Regions from separate parts of the Aeromonas rivuli genome, predicted to be linked through region 1. Evidence: riboswitches for the same ligand, from Rfam matches in the RefSeq annotation. Region 1 holds a riboswitch; the other holds the start of a gene.
What was found. Region 1 has a riboswitch for thiamine pyrophosphate ahead of thiB (thiamine ABC transporter substrate binding subunit). Riboswitches for the same ligand answer to the same signal wherever they lie in the genome.
Positions count from the first base shown of each region.

Region 1 (4,209 bases):
GACTGGACAAGATCTTCATCGAGGCTGGCTTCGAGTGGCGTCTGCCTGGCTGCTCCATGTGTCTGGCCATGAACAACGACCGGCTGCAACCGGGGGAGCGCTGCGCCTCCACCAGCAACCGCAACTTCGAGGGTCGCCAGGGTCGCGCCGGCCGCACCCATCTGGTGAGCCCGGCCATGGCCGCCGCCGCCGCCGTTACCGGTCGTTTCGCCGACATTCGCGCGCTGTAATTGGAGATCAACAAGATGACAGGCTTCAAGCAACACCAAGGGATCGTCGTCCCCCTCGACAGCGCCAACGTCGATACCGACGCAATCATTCCCAAGCAGTTTTTGCAAAAAGTGAACCGCACCGGTTTTGGCAAGCACCTGTTCCACGACTGGCGCTTCCTGGATGACGCCGGCCAGCAGCCCAACCCGGAGTTCGTGCTCAACCAGCCGCGCTATGCCGGTGCCAGCATCCTGCTGGCCCGGGAGAACTTCGGCTGTGGCTCGAGCCGCGAGCACGCCCCCTGGGCGCTGGCGGATTACGGCTTCAAGACCATCATTGCGCCGAGCTTTGCCGACATCTTCTACGGTAACGCCATCAACAACGGCCTGGTGCCGGTGCGCCTGAAAGAGGATGAGGTTGAGGCGCTGTTCCAGCTGGTTGCCGCCCAGCCGGGAATCGAGATCGACGTGGATCTGGAGGCGAACCAGGTGCGCGCCGGTGCGCTGTGTTTTAGCTTCGAGATCGACGAGTTCCGCCGCTACTGCCTGCTCAACGGCCTGGATGCCATCGGCCTGACCCTGCAACACGGGGCCGCCATCGATGCTTTCGAAGCACGGCAGCCGAGCTGGATCTGAGTCTGAACATCATCGATGCCTGACGGACGACATCACCACATCGCCACCCGGGATCGGGATGCCATCGACGTCAGGCAGGTCAGCTGACGCTGAACGCTGTAGTATGAACGGGGAGCCTTGGCTCCCCGTTTTCATGGCTGTGCCGACCCCACAGGAGATGTTGACCCCCGATGAGCAGAACCCTCTTAGTCATGACATGGCGCCTCTCTTTGCTGCTGAGCCTGGGTGGGATAAACCAGGCGCTTGCCGCCCAGAGCCACTTTATCAACAGCGCAGGTCTGCTCAATGTGGGCTGGCAGGACAACAAAGGGGAGACCCAGCAACTCAGCTATCAGTTGGCGACCGGTTCCTTGCCGCCGCTTATCGCCTATCGCCCGGCACGGATGCAAGAAGATGTCTGGCAGAGCCTGCTGCGCGAGGCGAATGACAAGTTTCCCGAGGTGCAGTTTTCCCTGGCAAGGCCCGCCTTCGAGCTGAGCCTCAAGAGCCGTAACCAGGATAAGGCGCAAGCGGCCATCGCCTGGGTGGAGAGTCGCCGCGCCGAACTGGAGCAGGGGTGGCTGCGGCAATACTACTTCCAGTACTTCACCCCGCCCGATGGCAGCAGAGCCATCAAGCAGGATCATGTGCGCATTGCCCTGGAGAGCCGCAACGAACTGGCGCCCCTTGCCGACCTGCTCAAACAGGGGGGGGCCACCGAGTTTGAGGCCTATCAGAACACCACGGCCCGGGTGCTCGATTTTGTGCAGAACATTCCCTACTTGCTGCTCGATGAACCCAGCGGCCGGGGGGGGCGAGGTCTGCTTACCCCCCGTCAGGTGCTGGAGCAGAATCGTGGGGATTGCGACAGCAAGGTGACCCTGATGGCCGCGCTGCTGGCGCAACTCTTCCCAGAACTCCCCCAGATCATGGTATTCGTACCGGGCCATGCCCTGCTCGGCGTCGCACTGCCCGTCCAGAGCAGCCAGGAGAGCCTGATGTGGGAAGGTCAACGCTACCTGTTGATGGAACCAACCGGCCCCGCCGAGTTACCCCCAGGCCAGCTGGCCGCGAGCAGCAAGACGCTGGTAGACAGTGGCCAGTTGAGTATTCAGGCGGTGCGCAGCGAGGAGGTGGGAGGGTAAAAGGGCCGGCGGGTCATCCCATCTCGCCCCCACTTTCGCGCCGCAAGCAGACCGGAGATGGATGATGCAACGCCCCGCGAGCGCCCTATCAACGGATGGGAAGGAACTCCACCGCCAGCAAGGTCCCCTCTTGCGCATCCAGCTCCCGGATGATGCGCGCCTGAGCCTCGAACGGTGGCAACAGGTTGCTGTGGGTGGCCAGGCTGACCCGGATCGGCAGACCGAGCTCCAGATTGTGCTCATTGACCAATATGCCCATGCCCGTGGCGCTGAGATCCCGGCAGATCCCCATCAGCACGGTATCGCCCTGATAGAGGGTGATAGGGGCATTGATAATCATGCGCTGGAAGGCGCGCCTTTCCTTGGTACTGATGATCACGCAGAACTCCTCTCTCGACTGGGGCCTGGCCCGACACCAGATTGTGCTGGCCTGCCCTCCAGAAGGTTAATACAATGCGACTCCTTGCTCAAACGGGGTGCGCCCAGGCGCTGAGATGATACCCGTGAACCTGATCCAGATAATGCTGGCGGAGGAATTTGAGGCTAGAGGCGCACAGCGCCTCCTCATCCGTCGGCACCTCACAGGAGTGCCATAGATGAAAACCATGCTCACTGCCGCCGCTGGCCTGTTGATCTCCGTCGCCGCCAACGCAGCCTCGCCCCAGATTCTCACCGTCTATACCTATGACTCTTTCGCCTCCGAGTGGGGACCCGGTCCCAAGATCAAGCAAGCCTTCGAGCAGCAGTGTGCTTGCACCCTCAATCTTGTTCCCCTCGAAGATGGGGTCGCCATCCTCAACCGGTTGCGCCTCGAAGGGGGCCATGGCAAGGCGGATCTGGTATTGGGACTGGATGATGCGCTGGTGGCAGAGGCCAAGAAGAGCGACCTCTTTGCCAAGCATCATCTCGATTTGAGCGCCCTCAGGGTGCCGGGTGGCTGGCAAGACGACACCTTCGTCCCCTACGACTACGGCTACTTCGCCTTCGTCTACAACAAGGACAAACTCAAGCAGCCCCCCACTAGCCTGAAAGAGCTGGTCGAGCGCCCGGATCTCAAGGTGATCTATCAGGATCCGCGCACCTCCACCCCGGGTCAGGGGCTGATGCTGTGGATGAAGTCGGTCTACGGGGATGAGGCGCCTGCAGCCTGGGCTCAGCTTGCCAAGAAGACGGTCACCGTCACCAAGGGCTGGTCCGAGGCCTATGGCATGTTCATGGATGGCGAGGCTGACATGGTGCTCTCCTACACCAGCTCCCCCGCGTATCATCTGATTGCCGAGCAGAAGAGCCAGTATCAGGCTGCCGCCTTTAGCGAAGGCCACTATCGTCAGGTGGAAGTGGCCGCCAAGCTGGCGGGCAGCAAGCAGGAGAAGCTGGCGGATCAGTTTCTTCAGTTCATGATAAGTCCCGCCTTCCAGCAGGTGATCCCGACCGGCAACTGGATGTATCCGGTGATCAATACCGAATTGCCCAAAGGCTTCGAACAGATGATCACCCCGGCCAAGACCCTGAGCTTCTCCTCTGATGAGGTGGCGAGCAACCGCAAGGGCTGGATCCGCGAGTGGCTGCAAGCCGTCACTCAGTGAATCAGACCCGCCCCTGCTGGTGGCTGCCGGGTCTCGGCGCCACCAGTCTCATCTTGTTGCTAGCCCTGGGGCCCCTGCTGGCCCTGTTGTGGCAGGCGGGGACCCTCTCCCTGTCCGGCCTGCTCGCAGACCCCTATCTGCGCCATGTACTGGGTTTCAGTCTGGGACAGGCCCTGCTCTCAACCCTGCTTAGCCTGGGTCTCGCCATTCCGGTGGCCCGCGCCCTGGCCCGGCGCCGTTTCCCCGGCCGTCGCCTGCTGCTCAAGCTGTTTGGCCTCTCCCTGGTGCTGCCGGTCATCATCGCCATCTTCGGCATAGTGGCGGTCCATGGCCGCCAGGGCTGGCTGCCGCAGCTGCTGCGAGCCCTCGGCCTGGATCCTGGCAACTATCTGTATGGCCTGTTTGGCATCTTGCTGGCCCATGTCTTCTTCAACATGCCCCTGGCGGCCCGTCTGCTGCTGCAGAGCCTGGAGACCATCCCCGAATCGAGCTGGCGCCTGGCCAGTCAGCTGGGCATGCGCTCCTCACACATCTTCCGCTTGCTGGAGTGGCCGCTCATTCGCGCCGCCCTGCCGGGGCTCGCCAGCCTCATCTTCATGCTCTGTTTCACCAGCTTCACCACTGTGCTGGCCCTGGGGGGCGGCCCCAAGTCCA
Region 1 covers NZ_CP079742.1:3,549,146-3,553,354, forward strand. The annotation lists gene leuC (3-isopropylmalate dehydratase large subunit) at 1-230, shown strand, start outside; gene leuD (3-isopropylmalate dehydratase small subunit) at 246-845, shown strand; gene KYK33_RS16335 (transglutaminase domain-containing protein) at 1,016-1,969, shown strand; gene KYK33_RS16340 (PilZ domain-containing protein) at 2,058-2,348, opposite strand; TPP riboswitch at 2,432-2,522, shown strand; gene thiB (thiamine ABC transporter substrate binding subunit) at 2,566-3,555, shown strand; gene thiP (thiamine/thiamine pyrophosphate ABC transporter permease) at 3,531-4,209, shown strand, end outside.

Region 2 (4,209 bases), 1.2 Mb from region 1:
ACCGCCACCGAATTTTGGGCCGTGATGGCGGAGATGACGGAGCAGCCGTGCACGCCGAGGGCGTGCAAGGTGTGCAGATCGGCCTGGATGCCGGCGCCGCCCCCGGAATCCGAACCGGCTATGGTCCAGACGATGGGTTTGGCTGCCGGTTGTGGCGCCATTGGCTTCATGCCTCTTCCTTGAGGTTGGCGGCTTGATGGTAAATTTCGCCCCCCTTCTCCTTGAACGTTTCCGCCATCTTGGCCATGCCGCTCTCCACCTCGGCCTGCACCCGCTGCTGCTGGCCATTCATGTCCACCAGCTTCACCTCTATGGTCTCCAGCTTGGCGGCATCGAGTCTGGCGGCGTAGTCGCGCACGTCCTGGGTGATCTTCATGGAGCAGAACTTGGGGCCGCACATGGAACAGAAGTGCGCCACCTTGCCGGACTCCTGGGGCAGGGTCTCGTCGTGATAGGCACGGGCTGTCTCGGGATCCAGCGCCAGGTTGAACTGATCCTCCCAGCGGAACTCGAAGCGCGCCTTGGACATGGCGTTGTCGCGGATCTGGGCGCCCGGGTGACCCTTGGCGAGATCCGCTGCGTGGGCGGCAATCTTGTAGGTGATGAGGCCCTGTTTGACGTCCTCCTTGTTTGGCAGCCCCAGATGCTCCTTGGGGGTGACGTAGCAGAGCATGGCGCAGCCGTACCAGCCGATCATGGCGGCACCTATGCCGGAGGTGAAGTGATCGTAGCCGGGGGCGATATCGGTGGTGAGCGGGCCCAGGGTATAGAAGGGCGCCTCGTGGCAGTGCTCCAGCTGCTCGGTCATGTTGCGCTCGATCATGTGCATGGGCACGTGACCCGGCCCCTCGATCATCACCTGCACATCGTACTCCCAGGCGATCTTGGTGAGCTCCCCCAGGGTGCGCAGCTCGGCGAACTGCGCCTCGTCGTTGGCATCATAGATTGAGCCCGGACGCAGGCCGTCGCCTAAGGAAAGCGCCACGTCATAGGCGGCGCAGATCTCGCAGATCTCGCGGAAATGCTCATAGAGGAAGCTCTCCTTGTGGTGGGAGAGGCACCATTTGGCCATGATGCTGCCGCCACGGGAGACGATGCCGGTGAGGCGCTTGGCGGTCATGGGCACGTAGCGCAGCAAGACACCGGCGTGGATAGTGAAGTAATCCACCCCCTGCTCGGCTTGTTCGAGCAGGGTGTCGCGGAACAACTCCCAGGTGAGATCCTCGGCGATGCCGTTGGTCTTCTCCAGGGCCTGATAGATGGGCACTGTGCCGATGGGCACCGGGCTGTTGCGCAGTATCCACTCGCGGGTCTCGTGGATGTAGCGGCCGGTGGAGAGATCCATGACGGTGTCGGCGCCCCAGCGGGTGGACCAGACCAGCTTCTCCACCTCCTCCTCGATGCTGGAGGTGACCGCCGAGTTGCCGATGTTGGCGTTGATCTTCACCAGGAAGTTGCGGCCGATGATCATCGGCTCGGCCTCCGGGTGGTTGATGTTGCTTGGGATGATGGCGCGGCCGGCGGCCACCTCGGCGCGCACGAATTCCGGGGTGATGTTTTCCGGCAGGCGGGCGCCGAAGCCCTGGCCGGGATGCTGGGTCAGCAGCAGCTCGGAGCGCACCCGCTCACGACCCATGTTCTCGCGAATGGCGATGAACTCCATCTCCGGGGTGATAATGCCCTGGCGGGCATAGTGCAGCTGGCTGACCCACTTGCCAGCCTTGGCGCGGCGCGCCTTGGGCAAATTATCGAAGCGCAGGTGATCCAGCCCCTCGTCGGCGAGGCGCTCCTGGGTGAAGTGGGAACTCAGCCCCTCCAGGGATTCGGTGTCGCCCCGCTCCAGGATCCACTGTTCACGCAGACGCGGCAGACCGCGGCGCACGTCGATCTCGGCCAGCTCGTCACCATAGGCACCCGAGGTGTCATAGACCGGCACGGATTCATTGGCTTCGAACTTGGGGTGCTCCTCGCTGCCACCGATGAAGGTATCGGCCAGGGCGATCTCCCGCAGCCCCACCTGAATGTCTGGGCGCGAGCCCTGGATGAAGATGCGTCTGGAGTTGGGGTGGGCCATGCCCTTCAAGTTATCGATAAAGCGCTGGGCGCTGGCGCGTTGCTGACGACGGCTGGCGACGGCTGGCTTGATCTGTTCAGATACGGCGTTTTCTGAAACGGACTCTGCTTCTGGTGCGGACTGGATGGGGGTAGACATAGCAAAACTCACATTAACTGGTTGAAGTTATGGGTGTTTGCTTGTCTGGAGTTCGAGGAGAAGTGATGAACCTGTGGGTGAGATGTGCTTCAAGAGGGAGCGAGCCCGGGAGCTGTGCCTCCCGGCTCTGCTGTCTGGATCCCCCCTGTTCGGGCGGGCCGTGTGACGCCGCGATGGACAGGCTGGACGGGACAGACTCCCTCTTGTGCGCCCTGACTCATCGCGGATTGACCCTTCGATGAGCGGGAGAGGCTTGTCCCTCTCCCCGCGCGGCAACCCACTGGTTACCCTTGTTTCCCTTCGCAGGTTCTAGCCTGATCAGGTTCCACGGATCCCGAATTAACGGTCTCAGCTTCGCGTCGTTCGACGGTCGGCACTCCGACAAGATGTGCGCCAGTATATACGGCCTATCTTTTAACTCAACCATGATTTTTTCACTACAATGAACCTTGTTCATTAACATAGGGATGATGTTTATTATGAACCACAAAAAGACACTTATTCTTGGCATGTGCTGCTTCGGTTTATATGGATGCGACAGTAGCAATGACAGCAAGACTCTGGCCGAGCAATTTATTTATGATCCCGCGACACAGGTTATTGAAGATGACCAGCATACATCAGTGTTTATTTCGGCATTAAATATGAATGGACTGGATACTGGCAAGATAAAAAACATCTCCTTCCATATAAAAACAAAAAATGGCAATTTTGCCAAGCCCGTCTCTGCCACATATGATTGGAGCTATCTATCCAACAATGGACTATTCAATGCTACAAATAACAGCGTGCAAGTTCCGATATTTGGCCTCTACAGTGACTATCTGAATGAGCTCACGATAGACATTCAGTATATCGATGACAGCATCTACTCATTTCCGAAGGCGATCCCCGCGGCCACCTATGTAGATAGTGCGGGTATTTACGACAACGTTAGCATCAGCATCAAGCCAACCGCCACACCGAGTTACAGTTATTTTTATCTGAAAGGGCAGCTCAAGACCCCCATTATTATGGATATAGATGGTGAAGTACGCTGGGATGCAGGTATAAAAAGGAATTCCAACCCATCAATTTTCATCAACAATACTTTTTGGACAGGGAATTTTAAGGGGGCGGCTACCGCTATCGATACTCTGTCTCTATATGGGAAAACTGGTTTTTTGAATGTCAGTGGCACAAGGATGGGTAGCGATTCTTATTTTCATCACAATATAGATCCAGGCAAGAATGGGGTGCTAATTGAACTGGACGGCACTACCGACGGGGTATTAAAAATAGAGTCATTCTTAAGTGAAATAGACGAGTCAGGCAATGTGATTAAAGAGTGGGATCTCGGCAAGATATTTTCTGAATATATGGTGCAGGAGGGGGATGACCCCAGCAACTTTGTCAGAAACGGGGTGGATTGGTTCCATATGAACGCAGCCACTTATGATCCAGCCGATGACACCTTGCTGGTCTCCAGCCGTGAAAACTTCGTGGTAAAACTGGATTACAACACAGGGAAAATCATCTGGTTACTGGGAGATGAAACTAAACACTGGTACTCCTACCCTTCTCTACAAAAGTTGGCCTTGTCACTCTCCTCAGGGCAAGTGCCTATAGGGCAGCATGCTGTATCTATCACCAAAGAAGGGAAATTGATGCTGTTCAACAACGGGCTGAAGAGTTTCAATCATCCCTCTGGCACCCCTGCTGGCATCGACCTCGCAACCAGCCAGACAGCCATCTTCGATATTGATAGTCAGAACAAAACTGGCCAGATGATTTGGAGTTTTGACGATGGTATTTATTCGGATATCTGCTCGAGTATCTATCAGGACCAGCTATCTGACCAAGGGGACTTTCTGATCAACTACGCAGCCGCCGATGACAGAACCCGAGTTGTCATCCAGGGAATAAACAAAGAGAAACAGAAACTGTTCGAGTTTACCTACCCAAGCCCAACCCCCTGCGCCACCTCATGGAACGCGATCCAGATTCCTCTCGAGAAC
Region 2 covers NZ_CP079742.1:383,973-388,181, reverse strand. The annotation lists gene thiE (thiamine phosphate synthase) at 1-170, opposite strand, end outside; gene thiC (phosphomethylpyrimidine synthase ThiC) at 167-2,212, opposite strand; TPP riboswitch at 2,490-2,603, opposite strand; gene KYK33_RS01725 (aryl-sulfate sulfotransferase) at 2,692-4,209, shown strand, end outside.
Region 2: another riboswitch for thiamine pyrophosphate. It lies ahead of thiC (phosphomethylpyrimidine synthase ThiC); the one in region 1 lies ahead of thiB (thiamine ABC transporter substrate binding subunit).